2 linked regions of the Myxococcus xanthus genome follow. Each later gene encodes a partner of the first gene's protein in a complex. Links are inferred from orthologs where the notes say so. Each region holds a gene or a part of one and is shown on either strand. Other genes may lie near its edges. The genes, in order: uvrA and mfd.

Evidence for each region.
Region 2: the proteins of uvrA (region 1) and mfd are in contact, whole or in part, in a crystal structure (PDB 4DFC), measured with the Escherichia coli proteins. The link is inferred for Myxococcus xanthus from one-to-one orthologs.

What each region holds. Positions count from the first base shown.
Region 1 is NZ_CP017174.1:3,002,155-3,010,397, forward strand. The notes cover bases 3,133-6,563. They hold uvrA (excinuclease ABC subunit UvrA), read right to left. Parts: upstream 6,234-6,563; coding sequence 3,333-6,233; downstream 3,133-3,332. Outside these bases: BHS09_RS12775 (peptide MFS transporter), read left to right, coding at 1-1,296; BHS09_RS12780 (POT family MFS transporter), read right to left, coding at 1,524-2,978; BHS09_RS12790 (choice-of-anchor D domain-containing protein), read left to right, coding at 6,687-8,243. UniProt on the Escherichia coli protein: The UvrABC repair system catalyzes the recognition and processing of DNA lesions. UvrA is an ATPase and a DNA-binding protein. A damage recognition complex composed of 2 UvrA and 2 UvrB subunits scans DNA for abnormalities.
Region 2 is NZ_CP017174.1:1,248,347-1,257,280, forward strand. What follows is about bases 1-4,122. They hold mfd (transcription-repair coupling factor), read right to left. Parts: upstream 3,768-4,122; coding sequence 201-3,767; downstream 1-200. Other genes in these bases: argE (acetylornithine deacetylase), read left to right, coding at 1-121; BHS09_RS05355 (sensor histidine kinase), read left to right, coding at 4,039-4,122. Also shown: more of BHS09_RS05355, read left to right, coding at 4,123-5,478; BHS09_RS05360 (hypothetical protein), read right to left, coding at 5,500-5,823; BHS09_RS05365 (c-type cytochrome), read right to left, coding at 5,875-6,204; BHS09_RS05370 (pilus assembly FimT family protein), read right to left, coding at 6,311-6,955; BHS09_RS05375 (PilW family protein), read right to left, coding at 6,957-8,162; BHS09_RS05380 (type IV pilus modification PilV family protein), read right to left, coding at 8,159-8,695; BHS09_RS05385 (pilus assembly protein), read right to left, coding at 8,692-8,934. UniProt on the Escherichia coli protein: Couples transcription and DNA repair by recognizing RNA polymerase (RNAP) stalled at DNA lesions. Mediates ATP-dependent release of RNAP and its truncated transcript from the DNA, and recruitment of nucleotide excision repair machinery to the damaged site.

The sequences.
Region 1 (8,243 bases):
TATTACGGCATGCGTGGCCTGCTCGTGCTCTTCCTCACGAGCAAGGTCAACGGAGGATTTGGCTGGTCCACCGCGGACGCACTCAGCCTCTACGGCACCTATACGGGCCTGGTGTACCTGACGCCCATCGCCGGCGGCTTCATCGCGGACCGCTACATGGGGCAGCGCCGGGCGGTGGTGCTCGGCGGCGTGTTGATGATGATAGGCCACCTCATCCTGGCCTTGCCCAGCGTGACGATGTTCTACGCGGGCCTGGGATTCCTCATCATCGGCAACGGCTTCTTCAAGCCGAACATCTCCACCATGGTGGGCGGGCTGTACGCGCCCGGTGACGGCCGCCGTGACAGCGCCTTCACCATCTTCTACATGGGCATCAACCTGGGCGCGGTGCTCGGCAACTTCATCTGCGGCACGCTGGGTGAGCGCGTGGGCTGGCACTGGGGCTTCGGCGCCGCCGGCGTGGGCATGCTCCTGGGCCTGATCGCCTTCGTGTCGCTGCAGAGCAAGCTGCTGGGGAAGGTGGGCCTGGTGCCGGAGCGGATGGTGGCCGCCGCCGAGGCGAAGCCGGGCACCCCGGAGAAGTCGGGCTTCAGCCGCGATGAGTTCGACCGCATCCTCGTCATCTTCATCATGGCGCTGTTCGTCGTCGCCTTCTGGACGGGGTTCGAGCAGGCCGGCGGTTTGATGAACCTCTACACGAACGCGAAGGTGGACCGCGGCATCCTGGGTTGGGAAGTGCCGACGACCTGGTTCCAGAACTTCAACTCCATCTTCATCGTCACGCTGGCGCCGATTTTCGCCGGCCTGTGGAGCTGGCTGGCCGCGCGCGGCAAGGACCCGAGCATCCCGGTGAAGATGAGCATGGGCCTGCTGTTCCTCTCCGCCGGCTTCCTCTTCATGCTGGGCGCCTCCAGCGAGAGCGCCTCGACGGGCAAGGCGGCGGCGTGGTGGGTGGTGATGGCCTACCTGCTGCACACCATGGGTGAGCTGTGCCTGTCGCCCGTGGGCCTGTCCATGGTGACCAAGGTGGCGCCGGCGCGCATCGTCTCCGCGATGATGGGCGTGTGGTTCCTCGCGAACGCGGCGGCCAACAAGCTGGCCGGTGTCTTCGGTGGCTACTCGGAGAAGCTGGGCGAGTTCAGCGTGTTCCTCTACATCTCCGTGGGAACGGGCATCGCTGGCGTGCTGCTGCTCGTCGTGTCGCCCATCCTCAAGCGGATGATGCACGGCACGGACGAGGTGAAGCCCTCCGCGCCCACCTCCGAGCAGCAGGGCGGCTCGGTGGCGGCGGCCTGAGCGGTCGCGGACTCCTCCTGATTGAAGTCCAGACGCCGGCGTCCCGATGGGGCGCCGGCGTTTCTGTTCGCGGAGCTGGCGGCCTCGCGGCGGTCCGATGCCGAAACGCGCCCGGGGGGCTGCTCCGGCGTTTCCGTTCGCGCCCCTGTCCGCGCCACGCCTGAAACACAAACGCCGGCGCACCTCAGGGGTGCACCGGCGTCCACTGCTGCGGGCTGACCGCCTGGCTACGCGGACTTCGCCGAGCCGGGCGTCACACCGGCGGCGGTGCGCTCCTCGGTGGGGACGGGCGCGGACGTCTGGTAGTAGTCGCGCACCACGTAGCGGCGGGCCACCAGGGCCATACCCACTGCGGCCACCAGGGCGAAGCCGGCGTAGAAGAAGAACTGCCCGGAGCCCGTGAAGACGTTGAGCTTCGCGGTGATGGCCACCGCCACGTTGGCCAGCGTGTTCGTCACCAGCCACACGCTCTGGATGGTGCCCTTCATCTCACGCGGGGCCTGCGTGTACGCGAACTCCAGGCCCGTGGTGGACATCAGGATTTCGCCCAGCGTCAGCACGATGTACGGGAGAATCTGCCACGCGATGTTCAGCGTCGTGCCGCCCTCCATCGTCACCTGGAAGATGCCGGCGATGATGAACGACAGCGCGCCAATCACCAGGCCCAGCGGCATGCGCCGCAGCGGCGTCAGCTCCCAGCCGAAGCGTTGGAAGGCCGGGTAGACGACGGCCGTCAGGAAGGGGATGAGCAGCATCACCAGCAGCGGATTGACGAACTGCATCTGGCTGGCTTGGAAGGTGAACGGCCCCACCTGCGGGTCCATGGACCGGGCCTGCACCACCCACGTCGAAGCCTTCTGGTCGAAGAGCATCCAGAAGAAGGGCACGAAGGGGAGCAGCAGCGCGCTCACCTTGAACACCGCCTTCACGCCGTCCACGGCCTCCTCGGGGTGCTCCCGCTTCGCGCCGTCCAGCCAGCCGCCGCCCTGGCCGCGGTTGCGCAGCGCGCTGGCCACCACCTTGAAGAAGCTGTGCGGATTGGCGCCCGTCGCCGGCACCCGGACGTACTTGTGACGGCCCGCCCAGAAGATGAACGTCGCGATGAACATCAGCACCCCGGGGATGCCGAAGGCCACCGACGGCCCGAAGTGCTTGAGCAGCAGGGGGATGAACAGCGACGCGAAGAACGAGCCGAAGTTGATGGTCCAGTAGAAGATGGCGAAGACCTTCTTCACCAGGTGGCTGTTGGACTCGTTGAACTGGTCCCCCACCATTGCCGCCACGCAGGGCTTGATGCCGCCACTGCCAATGGCGATGAGCGCCAGGCCCGTGAAGAACCCCGTGACGCTGTTCTCGAAGACGGCGAGGCACGCGTGGCCCAGGCAGTACACCAGGCTCAGCCCCAGGATGATGCGGTACTTCCCGAAGAACCGGTCCGCCAGGTAGCCGCCGATGAGCGGGAAGAAGTACACGCCCGCCATGAACGTGTGCATCAGGCTCTTGGCTTCGGCCTCGCGCAGCGCGTTGTCCGGTATCTGCGTGCGCAGCAGGTAGTCGATGAGGAACACCGTGAGGATGTTCCGCATCCCGTAGAAGCTGAAGCGCTCACACGCCTCGTTGCCGATGATGAAGGGGATTTGCGGCGGGAACTTGCTGCTCTGCGCGGCGGTTGCCTGGGCCATACGACGGGGTGCTCCCTCGTGACGAAAGGTGGGGGCTCCTAGATTCTGAGAAGCCGCACCCTACCCAACGCGCCGCCGGGACTCCACCGAACGGAAGGGCCCCGCCGCGCCACCCGGCGCTTCCCTGGCCGCACCCATGCCGGAAATCTCCGGTAAGACTACCTGCGTCATTCCGGTGGGCGTGCGTGTTTGTTAATACAACTCAAGTTGCCTGGCTGGGTTTGACAGGCATTGGAATATCCCTATCATTTCCCATGATGTCTTTCCTCCAAGGTGGTGCGAGGGGGTGGGGGTGAATGAAGGCACCCCCGTCCCCCCGCTCCATTTTCCCAGGAGGCATTGCGCGGTGCGCCGTCAGCCCCGCGCGCCCTTCTTCACGGGCACCGGGTCGTCCACACGCACGCCCACGCGGGCCCGGCGGGCCTTGGTGAGCACGTGGCCCAGGTAGCGGCCGGTGTGGCTGCCTTCGACCTCGGCGACCTGCTCGGGCGTGCCAGCGGCCAGAATCCTGCCGCCGCCCGCGCCGCCCTCGGGGCCCAGGTCGATGAGCCAATCCGCGCTCTTGATGACGTCCAGGTTGTGCTCGATGACGAGCACGCTGTTGCCCGCCTCCACCAGCCGGTTGAGCACGGACAGCAGCTTGCGGATGTCCTCGAAGTGCAGGCCGGTGGTGGGCTCGTCGAGGATGTAGAGGGTGCGCCCGGTGGCCACGCGCGCCAGCTCGCGGGCCAGCTTGATGCGCTGGGCCTCGCCGCCGGACAGGGTGGGGGAGGGCTGCCCCAGGCGGATGTAGCCCAGACCGACGTCATGGAGCGTCTGCAGCACACGCATGATGTCGCGGTGAGCGCCGAAGTGCTCCATCGCCTCGCGCACGCTCATATCGAGCACCTCGGCGATGTTCTTCCCCTTGTAGCGCACGCGCAGGGTGGCCTCGTTGAAGCGCTTGCCGGCGCACACCTCGCAGGGCACGTAGACGTCCGCCAGGAAATGCATCTCCACCAGCTTCACTCCGTCGCCTTCGCATGCCTCGCAGCGGCCGCCCTTGATGTTGAAGCTGAAGCGGCCCGGCCCGTAGCCGAACGCGCGCGCCTCGGGCGTCATCGCGAACACCTCGCGGATGTTGTCGAAGAGCTTGGTGTACGTGGCCGGGTTGCTGCGCGGCGTGCGGCCGATGGGGCGCTGGTCGATGTCGATGACCTTGTCCAGGTGCTCCATGCCCAGCACGGCCTTGTGCTTGCCCGGGGATTCACGGCTCTCGTAGAGGTGCCGCGCCAGGGCCGGGAAGAGAATCTCGTTGATGAGCGTGGACTTGCCCGCGCCGGACACGCCGGTAATCGCGCTGAAGACGCCCAGCGGAATCTCCGCGTCCACGTTCTTCAGGTTGTTCTCCTGCGCCCCCTGGATGACCAGCTTGCGCTTCGGGTCCGGCTTGCGGCGCTCCTGCGGAATCTCGATTTCCTGCCGCCCGGAGAGGTACGCGCCGGTGGAGCTGGCCTCGTTCGCCATGACCTGCTCCGGCGTGCCCTGGGCCACCACCTGGCCGCCCAGCTCGCCCGCGCCCGGACCGAAGTCCACCAGCCAGTCCGCCTCCTCCATCGTCTCCTCGTCGTGCTCCACGACGATGACGGAGTTGCCCAAGTCCCGCAGGCGCTTGAGCGTCAGCAGCAGCTTGCCGTTGTCGCGCTGGTGCAGGCCGATGGAGGGCTCATCCAGGATGTAGATGACGCCCGTCAGCTCACTGCCCATCTGCGACGCCAGCCGGATGCGCTGGCTCTCACCGCCTGACAGCGTGGACGCGGTGCGGTCCAGCATCAGGTAGCCCAGGCCCACGTCCACCAGGAAGGACAGGCGGCTGCGAATCTCCTTCAGCAGCTCGGTGGCGATCTTCCGCTCGTGCGCGGACAGGGCCATGTCGCCCAGGAAGCCCAGCGAGTCGGAGATGGTCAGCCGGCTCAGCTCGACGATGCTTCGCCCGTGCACCTTCACCGCGCGGCTCTCCGGCTTCAGGCGCTCGCCCTTGCAGGACGGGCAGGGCTTGTCGCTGAAGTACTTCTGGAGCTCGGTGCGGCGCGCCTCGGAGGTGGTCGTCTTGAAGTTGCGCATCATGCGCTCGACCAGGCCCTCCCATTCCATCTTGTACTTGCCGCCCTCGCCCCACGCGACGGTGAAGGACTTGCCATTGGCGCCGTACATCAGCGTGTCCTTCTCACGCTTGGTCAGCTTCGCGTAGGGCACGTCCAGATCAATCTTGAAGGCCTTGGCCAGGCTCTCCACGAAGTCGGCTGTCCAGCCCTCGCCGCGGTTCATGCTGCCGGCCCACGGTTCGATGGCGCCATCGCGGATGCTGCGTGACGTGTCCGGGACGATGAGGTCCGGGTCCATCTCCGGCTTGGTGCCCAGACCGTTGCAGTCCGTGCACATCCCCAGGGGGTTGTTGAAGGAGAAGGACGCGGGCGTCAAATCACCGAAGGACAGGCCACACTTGGAGCAGGCATTGAGCTCGGACATCACCCGGTCGGAGGCGAGCGTGCCCTTCTCGTCGGTGATGATGAGCGTGCCCTTGCCTTCTCGCAGCGCCGTCTCCACGGAGTCGGTGAGGCGCGTCTTCACGTCCGGCTTGAGCACCACGCGGTCGATGACGAGCGCGATGTCGTGCTTGGACTTCTTGTCCAACTCGATGCGCTCCTCCAGGCTCTTGAGCGCGCCGTCGATGCGGGCACGGGAGAAGCCGCGCTTCTGGGCCTCGGCGAGCAGGTCCTTGTGCTCGCCCTTGCGGTTCGTCACCAGCGGCGCCAGCACCTGGAGCTTGGTGCCCGCGGGGGCCTTGAGGATTTCATCGACAATCTGCTGCGCGCTCTGCTTGCCCACCTTCACGCCACAGTTGGGGCAGTGCTGCACCCCGATGGAGGCATAAAGTACGCGCAGATAGTCGTGTACTTCCGTGACGGTGCCCACCGTGGAGCGGGGGTTGTTGCTGGCCGCCTTCTGCTCGATGGAGATGGTGGGCGACAGGCCGCGAATGGTGTCGTACTTCGGCTTCTCCATCTGCCCCAGGAACTGCCGTGCATAGGCGGAGAGGCTCTCCACGTAGCGGCGCTGGCCTTCCGCGTAGAGGGTGTCGAAGGCGAGCGAGCTCTTGCCCGAACCAGACACGCCGGTGAAGACGACGAGCTTTTTCTTGGGAATGTCCAAGGAGACGTTCTTGAGGTTGTGCTCCTTGGCGCCTCTGAGGGAAATGACGTCGGGCTCGGACATGGGCGGGCGATCTACCACTGAATATGTGTTCCGGTAGGGGGAAACACGTTGGAACCGCTCTGGATACAGGAGAACGTCCTGGGTTGCGCCCCGCATCCCACATCTGGCGACCCTTCAGGCGGGGAGGCGTCCCTGAAATCTCCGAGCCCCTCCTGGGCCACTCAGAGGGGGCGAAGTCGCGACGCCTGGCCGCCTGCCCCACCCGGACGGAGGATTCGTCTGTGTGACACCTGGGGTTCCTGAAGGAATTTCAGAAGTGTCCTGCGAAAGGACACCCGCATTTCCCGGGCGGGCTCTGGCGTTTCCCTGCGAGGCCAGGGGGTTGCCGCGTGGGAGCGCCCCTCGCCTCTCTGTGGGCGGACCGGGCACCGGGGTTGCAAAGGGCCCCCCGCTGAGCCGTGAGGTGAACCAGGGTGTGTTCCTGGCGTCTCCCGGTGGGGCGGGGAGGACGTTATGCGCAGGGCGTTTGGGCTGGTGGCGTTGGTGGTGGTGATGGTGGCGGGAGGGGCGTGTGAACGGCCCGCCTCTCAAAAGGCAAAGAGCGCCTTCGTCGTCAGGCCAGAGACTGTGGACTTCGGTCCCGCGGCGCTGGGGCATACCAAGACGTTCAAGCTGCGAATCGCCAACGCGGGCCGGGCTTCCTATCGTGTGGAAGGCGCCGTCTCCAGCGTGCCCAACGTCGACATTCCCCCCTTCGAGCCCTTCATCCTGTCCGCGGGTGGCGAGCAGGACATCGAAATCCACTTCCTGCCGCGGGTAGAGGGCGAGATTCAGGGCGTGGTGGAAATCATCACCGACGCGGAGGTCGGTGGACGCGTGCCGGTGTCCGGCCGCGGCGTGAAGGCCTTCCTCGAGGTGTCCTCGGAGGCGCTCGACTTCGGCAACGTGGCCATGGGCCTGGTGGAGATGCGCGAGGTGACGGTGCGCAACCCATCGGACGTGGACAGTCCGCTGACGCTGTCCGTGCAGGGCGCGGACGCCGACCAGTTCACCGCCGGGCAGGGCCTGCCCTCCTCGCTGGCTCCGGGCGAGCAGTTGGTGGTGCCGGTGGCCTACGCTCCGCGCCGGCTGGGCGCGGCCGAGGCGGCGCTGCACGTAGCGGTGTGCGACGGGTGTGAGCCGGCGGTGGTGCCGCTGATGGGAACGGGCGTGGCGTCCAAGCTGGAGGTGACGCCGCTGCGCGTGGACTTCGGGCGCGTGGCGCTGGGGGCCACGGCGGAGCAGGTCATCACCGTGCGCAACCAGGGCACGCAGCCGTTGAGCTTCTCGGGCTCGCAGCTCGTGGACAGCTCGGAGGGCGTCTTCCGCATCACCAGTGAGCCGGTGGTGGCCAACGGGCAGTTGGCACCGGGCGCGGCGGTGGAGCTGCGCGTGGCCTTCACGCCTGCGGCGGTGGGCAAGGTGCGTGACGGGCGGGTGGAGATTGGCGTGCGCGAGCAGGGCTCCAGCGCGCCGGGCCCCAAGGTGTCGCTGGTGGGCGAGGGCGGCGGCTCGTGCGTGACGGTGCTGCCCCGGCGGCTGGCTTTCGGCACGGTGGCGGAGGGCATGACGGCGACGCGCGACGTCACCGTCTACAACCGTTGCCGTGCGGACGTGAGCGTCACCGACCTCCAACTCGACACGCAGCAGGGCGGCTACTTCACCCTGGCCCAGGCGCCCGCCAGCGTGATGGTGCCCGCGGGGCAGAATGCCCGGGTGAGCGTCACCTTCCGGCCTAAGGCGGGGAACACGGACGCCAGCCAGGGACAGCTCTCCGTCACGGTGCGTGACAGCGGCTCCGCGACCACGGAGGCGGTGGCGCTGGAGGGGCGGAGCCGGGTGTTCGCGCCGTGCCAGTACGTGCTGCCCCAGCAGCTGGACTTCGGCAAGGTGCCGGTGGGCGCGGAGGTGGCGCTGGGGGTGACGCTGCGGAACACGGGCACCGAGGCCTGCTACCTGGCGTCGATGCAGCTCGCCCAGGGTTCGGACGGGGTGTTCTCCGCGTCTCCCATGCGCAACGGCGTGCTGGAG
Region 2 (8,934 bases), 1.8 Mb from region 1 along the record:
GTTCGGCCCCGGCGACATCCGCGTGGCGCACCAGACGGGCGAATACGTGCCCGTGGAAGACCTGGTGCGCTGCGAGGCCGTCCTGGCTCGCGCCGTGGCCCACTTCTGCGGCGGGCGCTGAGCCTGAGTGACTGCGCTTGGGCGGAAGCACACGCCTCAGCGCACGGCCTCGGCGGCGGAACGGCCGCCGAGGTCCGCGCCTACGCCTGCGGCAGTGCGCAGTGGCTCAAATCCCTCAGCACCTTCTTGGCCTCGGCGATGAGGTCATGGCCACTGGCGCCCTGTGGCGCGCGGGCGATGAGCTTCATGTCTGGCGTGAGGCGGTAGACGCCCTTGGAGCGCTGCACGAGCCCCGCCACCTTGGGGCCATCCAGCAGCGCGTCCGCGCCCAGCGTCACCACCAGCCGGGTGGTGCCCACCTCCAGCCCGCGCAGGCGCAGGTCGCGCATGTCGATTTTCAGCAGCGTCAGCTCGGACAGGTGGTCCACCTCGTCCGGGGCTTCGCCGTACCGGTCCACCAGCTCGGCGCGCAAGTCAGTGACTTCGTCCGGGTGGCTGGCCTGGCTGAAGCGCTTGTAGAAGACGAGCCGCTGGTGGACGTCGCTCACGTAGTCGTCCGGGATGAGCGCCGGCATGGGCAGCGTGACGTCCGGCTCGATCTGCACCTTGGGCGGCTGGCCCTGCATCTCCGCGACGGCTTCCTCCAGGAGCTGCGCGTACATGTCGAAGCCAATCTCGGCGATGGCGCCCGATTGCTTGTCGCCCAGCAGGTTGCCCGCGCCGCGAATCTCCAGGTCATGACTGGCGATGGAGAAGCCCGCGCCCAGCTCGGTGAAGTTCTGGAGCACCTCCAGGCGCCGCTGCGCGTCCTTCGTCACCGCGCGCCGCGACGGCACCAGCAGGTACGCATACGCGCGCTCCTTGGACCGGCCCACGCGGCCACGGAGTTGGTAGAGCTGCGCCAGGCCGAACTGGTCCGCCCGGTTCACAATCATCGTGTTGGCGCTGGAGATGTCGATGCCACTCTCGATGATGCTGGTGCACAGCAGCACCTGGTACTTCTTCTCCGTGAAGGCGAGCATCACCTTCTCCAGCTGCCCTTCGCCCATCTGCCCGTGCGCCACGCCGATGCTGACCTGGGGAACCAGCGCGCGCAGCTGCGTCTCGATGGAGGGCAGCGACTCCACGCGGTTGTGGACGAAGAACACCTGTCCGCCGCGCGCCACCTCGCGCTCAATCGCCTCCTTCACCACCGTATCCTCGTACTTCATCACGAAGGTGCGGATGGCCCGGCGGTCCTGCGGCGGCGTGGCGATGATGCTCATGTCGCGCACGCCCGACATGCTCATGTGCAGCGTGCGGGGAATGGGCGTGGCCGTCAGCGTGAGCACGTCAATCTGGGAGCGCCACTTCTTCAGCGACTCCTTCTGCTTCACGCCGAAGCGCTGCTCCTCGTCGACAATCATCAGGCCCAGTTCCTTGAAGGCCACCTCGCCGCCCAGCAGCTTGTGCGTGCCGATGAGGATGTCGACCTTGCCCTCCTTGGCGCGCTTGAGGATTTCCCGCACCTCCGGTGCCTTCTTCATCCCGGAGATGACCTCCACCGTGACGGGGTAGTCCGCGAAGCGCCTCTTGAAGGAGAGGAAGTGCTGCTGCGCCAGCACGGTGGTGGGCACCAGCACCGCCACCTGCTTGCGGTCCAGCGCGGCCTTGAAGGCGGCCCGCATGGCCACCTCCGTCTTGCCGTAGCCGACGTCGCCGCAGACGAGCCGGTCCATGGGCTCCGGCTTCTGCATGTCCGCCAGCACGTCCTCAATCGCCTTGGCCTGGTCCGGCGTCTCCTCGAACTCGAAGTCCGCTTCGAACTGGGCGAAGTACCGGTCCGGCGCGCTGAAGGCATGGCCGGGGTGCGCCTTGCGCGCGGCGGCAATCTGGAGGAGCTCCGCCGCCATCTTGAGCAGCTGCTCCTTGACGCGCTTCTTCGTCTTCTCCCAGCTCGTGGTGCCCAGCTTGTCCAGCTGCACCTGCGTGGGGTCGCCGCCGGAGAACTTCTGGATGAGCCGCATGCGGCCCACCGGCAGGTAGATTTTGTCCCGGCCCGCGTACTCCAGGACGAGGAAGTCCCCGGGCACGCCGTTGACCTCCATCTTCGTCAGGCCCGCATAGCGGCCGATACCGAAGTCGGTATGGACGATGAGGTCGCCTTCCTTCAGGTCCCCGAAGCCGGAGCCGAACGCGTCCAGCTTCTTGCTGCGCTTGGGACGCCGGCGCGCGCGCACGCCGAAAATCTCCTCGTCCGCCAGCACCGCGAGCCCGCCCGGCCCATCCACGAAGCCGTGGCTCACCTCGCCCGTGAAGAGGTGCACGCGGATGGACGGCTCGTACAGCGTCACCGCGTCCTCCAGCGGCTCCGTGTGGACCTTCACCACCACGTTGCGGTCCATCAGCAGCCGCTTCAGCCGGTCTGCCTGGCTCAGCGTGCCGCACGCCACCACGCAGGCCACGCGCAGCTCGCGCCAGCGCTCCAGCCGCTCCACCAGCGGGGACAGCGCGCCCTCTTCACCGTGGTGCGCCAGGATGGCCTCACGCAGGTCCTGGGTGCCGCCGAAGCTGAAGTGCACCGGTAGGCGCTCTGTCTGCGCCAGCGACAGGCCACCGCCTTCCAGCACGCGGAAGGACTGCATCCGCTGGTTCACGTCCTCACGGGAGAGGAAGTGCTCCAGCGGCGGACAGATGAGCTCCTGCCGTGCCTCGGCCGCGGTGTGCGAACGCTCCAGTTCCTCCCACAGCGTGTCCGCCGCGCGGTCCTGGCCCAGCGGGTCGTCCAGGTAGATGACGGGCGCCTCGGGGCTCCAGACGCGCAGGAAGTCGAACACCGTGGACAGCCCGCCCTCGAAGAAGCCGGGCAGCAGGCCCTCCATTCCGAAGCCGGGCAGGCCCTCGCGCAGGGCGTCCAGCTGCTCGCGCAGCTTGATGGTGGGCAGGTTGATGCGGTCAGCCACCGCGCGGGCGGCGGACTCGGCGCGCGGGCGCGTCTCGTCGGTGAGCAGGACCTCTCGCGCGGGGACCAGGTCCACTTCCTTCAGCGCGTCCACCGTGCGCTGGGATTGCGGGTCGAAGGCGCGAATGGACTCGATGGTGTCGCCGAAGAACTCCAGGCGGACGGGCTTGTCGTAGAGGGGGCTGAAGACATCCAGCAGGTCGCCGCGCACACTGAACGTGCCCACGTCCTCCACCAAGGGGCTGTTCTGGTAGCCCATGTGCACCAGCCGGCGCGCCAGCGAGTCGCGGTCGAAGTCCTGACCCACGGCCACCCGCGCGGCCAGCGCGCGCATCACCGACAGCGGCAGCACCTTGCGGTGCAGGGCGCGCACGGACAGCACCAGCGCGGGGAAGCGCGTTCCCTGGCCCAGGTGGAAGAGGGCGCCCAGCCGCTCCGTGACGGCGGCCGCGTCGGGAGACACCTCGTCGTAGGGCAGTACCTCGTCCGCGGGCAGCCGCAGCACGCGCGGCGCCAGCAGGCTGCCTTGGCCGCCCAGGAAGAAGGACAGGTCGGCGGCGAGCGCGTCGGCGGCTTCCTCGTCCACCGCCACGCAGACCAGCGGCGCTTTCAGCGCGCCATGCAGGCGGGCGAGCACATGCCCGCGCGCGGCCCCCTTGAGCCCCTGTGTCCGGACGCGCTGCCCCGCCCGAAGTCCGTCAACCACCTGGGCGAAGGGGTCACCCGCCGCGCCGCCGTCCTGCGTCTGTGTAAAGGGAGTGTCCATGAGTGGACCCTGAGGGCCCCGGGGTAATTAGGAGTCTCACCCTGTCAGGTCAACGACGGAGCGCTTCGGCTGTCGAGCGAAACAGGAGAAATCGGAAGCTCTGGTTAGCTCGGGCACTGTTCAGCCACCCCGGGGACCGGTTGGCCCCACCCCCTGCTGCGGGGTTAGGGTGGCTCACAACGGCAGCATCGGGGGCCACGCCGACATGTCATCTGGCCGTGGAATCAACAGGTGCCTGGGCACCGAAGGGGACGAACCTCTTTCCGAGGCGGTGGTCGTCTTGCGGAGCGTGCGCTCCGCGGTCGGCGGCATCGTCGACTTCGAGTGTGTCTCCGCCAACGTGCAGGCGGAGCGCTGGCTCGGCGGAGAAGAGGGCAGCCTGGTGCACAACCGGCTGCTGGAGGAAGCGCCGTGGGCGTGGGACGGCGGCCTCTTCAGTGCGTGTGTCCGCGTGGTGACACGCCGCGCGCCAGAAATCGCGCGGGTGTCCCGGCAGTCGCCCATGGGCACCGTGTGGCTCCAGGCGCGCGTATCACCGTGTGACGACGGCGTGGTGCTCTTCCTGGAGGACCTCACCGAGCGCATGGCCGCGGAAGAAGCCCTGCGGCGCGACCATGACCTGCTGCACGCCGTCATCGAGAGCGCCACCGACGCCATCTACGTGAAGGACGTGTCGGGCCGGTACATCCTCATCAATCCCGCCACCGCGAGCGCCTTCCACCGGGCCCCGCGCGAAATCCTCGGCCGCACGGACGTGGAGTTGCTGGGCGCCGACCGGGCCGCGCCGACGCTGGCGCACGACCGCGAGGTGATGAGCTCCGGGCACACGGCCACGTACGAAGGGGCGGAAGGCGGCCCGGGGACGGACCGCATCTGGCACACGACGAAGGGCGTGCTTCGCCGCGGAGACGGCACCGTGTACGGCCTGTTCGCCATCTGCCGGGACGTCACCGCGCGGCGCCGCCAGGAGCTGGAGCGCGAGGAGGAGGCGCGCTTCCAGGAGCGCTTCATCGGTGTGCTGGGCCACGACCTGGGCAATCCACTGGCCGCGGTGCGGCTGTCCTCCGCGGCCCTCCTGGCCCGGGACACGCTGCCCCCAGAGGTCCGGCGCGTGGTGGCCCGCATCGACGGGAGTGCTGAGCGGATGGCGCGGCTGGTGAAACAGCTGCTCGACTTCACGCGCGCCCGCATGGCTGGCGGCATTCCGCTGCGTCCCCATGAGGTGTCCATGGAGGACGTGTGCCGGCGCATCATCTCCGAGCTGGAGCCCGCGCATCCGGAGTGCTGCGTCCGGCTGGAGGTGGACGGCGAGTCACGCGGCATCTGGGACGAGGAGCGCCTGGGACAGGTGCTGTCGAACCTGCTGGGCAACGCGCTTCAACACAGCCCGGAGGGGAGCTCGGTGCGGGTGCGGCTGGCGGCGAAGGGCTCGCTCTTCCAGCGCGTGGAGGTCCACAACGGTGGGCCGCCCATCCCCGAGTCGCTGCGCCCGCGGCTCTTCTCGCCGTTCCACGGGGTGCCCCCCGAGCCGGGGCAGCCGAAGCCGAAGCACCAGGGTCTGGGGTTGGGGCTCTACATCGTGTCGCAAATCGTGACGGCGCACGGAGGCTGGCTGGACGTGGCGTCGTCGGCGGACACGGGGACCTGCTTCTCGGTGACGCTGCCTCGCGTCACCCGGCCGCTGGGTGGGCCTCCAGGCAAGACTGCCTGAGGCCCGGCCCGTGGCCTGCTGCTAGCGCTGGCCGAACTTCACGGCGGCCTGCAGGCGGATGACGTCCGTCAGCGCGCCCGGGTCCACCAGCTCCATCGCGGCCTGCTGGGACAGGCCGGCGTAGCGGCGCTTGCGGTACTCCTCCTCGTCCTCCTCACCGCCCTTGCCACCCTTGTCGCCCTTGTCGTCACCGCCGCCCTTGCCGTCATCCGGGCGGAGAGACAGCGACTGCGCCGGAGAAACCCCCTTCTCGATGTGCACCGACGAGAGCGCGTCGGCGCGCAGGGAGGTGAACAGGCTGGCCATGGAGAGGCAGAAGACGACGGCAACGGTGAGGTTCTTCATGGGGGGGCTCCGTTTCTCTTGAGGGGATGACGCGCGGCTTCGAACGGAAATTCAAGGGGCCGTCGGCGCCTTCATGGTGCGGATGTATCCCACCAGTGCGTCAATCTGCGCTGGGGTAAGCTTGTCCTTGAAGGGCTTCATCTTGCTGTTCCGTGGATCGCCGTCGGCAATCACCTTGCGGATGTCAGCGTCCGTCCGGGACTGCTGCCAGTCGGGCCGGCTCATGTCGCCGATGGACTCCTTCTGGCCCATCTTCGTCTGCGCCTTGCCGTCACCGCCGTGACACACGGTGCACTTCGCCTGCCACACGTCGGCCACGGCGTCCGCGTGGGCGCCGGTGGCTCCACCCAGGCTCAGGACCAGGACCAACCGCTTCATCATTGTCGGGGGCTCCTTGCGGACTGCATGCCGGGCCCTGGGCCCGGGCCCCCGAGCATACGCCGAAGCGGCCCGTTCGCACGCGCGACGGCGGCGGTGCGGACGCCGCCTACTGGCAGCCTGGCGTGGAGGCGTGCTTGTCACAATCCATGGGGCGTACTGCCGCCGTCAGGCCATCCGCCTGGAATACCAGCTCCGGTTTCCAGTCCGGCGATTCGAGCGTCCCCCCGTTGCGCAGGAGGACGAGCCGCTCCGTCGTGGGCAGCAGGGCGTTCGGTTCGCACACCCTTCCGCCGGGCGCCGGCGGGGCCACGACGGGCGCGCTGGCGCCGGGGTTGCCCAGCCAGCACAGGCCCACCAGCAGGTCCACGTCGAGCTTCGGCGGGATGATCAGCTCCGGCCCCAGCTCCGCGCATTCGCAGCCGCCCACGCCGCAGGCGTTCTCCTGGCACGCGGGCATGGGACACACCGTGCCCCAGGCATCACTGCATGCCAGTGCCTCCCAGCGCATGCGCGTCACCTGGACGCCCTGCTCATCCGTGACGCGCGTGCCCAGCCGCACGGGCTGGTGGGTCGCGCGTGCTTTCTGACGGGCCTCCTGCATCATCAGCACCAGCTCGCGCTGCGCGGCGCCAAGGCGCTGGCGCTCCGTCATGCCCTGGAAGCTGGACACGGAGAGGGTGGTGAAGATGCCAACCAGGGCCACCACGACCATCACCTCCAGCAGCGTCATGCCTCGGTTGCGTGGCAGCATGTCAGCCCCCCGTTCCCACGAACGCGAAGTTGCGAGGCGCCAGGCGGATGACGCTGTGCCGGCGCTTGTAGCCATCCCGCAGGTTGCCGTCGTCGTCTCGCGCTCCGGGCGCTTCGTTCCCCGTCAGCTCGGCGCGCTGCGAGCGCGCGGTGATGGACAGCTCCACCACGCGCATGTGGCGCATCAGCTCGTCACCCGCGCTGCCCGGGCCGCGGTCCGGCGGAACGGGTACGCCCGGGTCCCAGGCCCAGGAGATGTGCGGGGCGCAGGTGGCCTGGGTGCAGGTGGCCAGCGAGGGGCGCCCGGTCTCCGCGTCCGGGAAGAAGCGCACGGGGGCGCCGGGGAGCGCGTCGGGTGCAATCACGCCCAGCCGGACCTGCAACTGCTCGATGTCCTGGGACACCGCGGTGTAGCCCGCGGGCCCCGTGGGCCCATCCACGTCCATCTCCAGCACGGGCGTGCCGCCGGGCCAGTTCACCCGGTAGCTGCGGCTGGTGAGCGGGAGCAGGTACATGCCCCCTTCGCGCGGTTCCCGTGTGCCAAGCCAGGGCGACTCGGGAAGCGTCACGGCATCGGGATGGCAGTTGCCGTCGGCGGGTGCGGGTCGGCCTGGGATGGCGGGCGTCCATTCCACGCCTTCCGCCACGAGGTTCGTCACCTGTCCCACGCAGGCCCAGCCCCGCTCGTCGTCCGTACCCGGAAAAACGACGGCGATGACCGCATTGTCCAGGAAGGCGGGCGGCAGGCCTCCGACGCACAGTGTGTCCTCGAACCAGGCCGCGGTCGCCGGCAAGGGGCACTGGTCCAGCAGCACCATGCGCGCCGGGTCCGTCTCCCAGACCTCCAGGGCATCCGACAGCAGCGCGGCATCGGCGGGTGGGACGAAGCTGGCGTCGTCCGGGAAGGTCGCCTGGGGCCGAGCCCACACCGCGTAGAACAGGTCGGCTTCGCCGGCGGGAATCCGGCCGCCGGTGAGGGAGACGCTGCCAATGCCCGCGCCCGCCCGCTGCACGCCGAACGCCATCAAGTCACGCGCGGCCCGGCCCTTGTTCTGCGTCTCCATGATGCGCTCTTCCAGCAGGCCCCGGCGCTGGAGGTGGACGCTCACGCCAATGGCGGTGGCGAGCACCAGCATGGACATCGATGCGGCCACCATCAGCTCGATGAGCGTGAAGCCGCGCGGCGTCGTCGAACGAAGTCGCTTCATGGCGCCATCCGGGTCTGCAAGGCCACCGCGCGGCGGGGAGCGCCGGGCTCCTCCGCCCAGCTCACGGTGACGCGGACGTTGACGACCTGGTGCAGGGCCAGGTTGCTGGCGTGGGGAAGCGGGATGGCGCGGCTCAGCGCGGGCTCGCCTGTCTCGGCGCCCTCGAAGGGTGGGTCCACGTCCAGCGTCAGCGTGTAGGCCATTTGCGGCGTCGCGCCCGGAAGGGGCGGCGTCTCCGTCATGCGGCTATTGGCGGACCACCACACGTCGCGCCGCGTGTCGTCGAGCTGCTTGATGTTGATGCAGGGGTCATTCAGCGGCTCGCCCACGCAGCGGAGGTTGACCACGCGCTCCAGCTCCTGTTCGGCGATGAGGTTCGCCTGGCTCAGGTTGTTGTTGCGGCGGTTGTGTCGGGACGCGGTGCCCAGCGTGAGCATGATGCCCAGGATGCCGAGCATGAGCACCGCGGCGGTGGCGATGGTCTCCAGGATGCTGAGGCCGCGCGGATGGGTGTGGAACCTGCGCCGGTTCATGGCACCACCTCCTGGACGCGTGAGCCGGACTGCACGTCCCAGATGAGGACCCGGGAGCTGCTTCGCGGCGTCTCTGCGGTGGGGTTGTTGTACGTCCCGCTCCCCAGCGCGCGCACCTGCCCGTTCTTCACGATGAGCAGGTGATTGTCATAGAGCACGGGCGCGTGCGTGCCGTGGCCGTCGATGGGGGTGTCGTTGCCCGCGAGCGCATTGCCCGCGGTGCTGTAGGCGTAGACCCT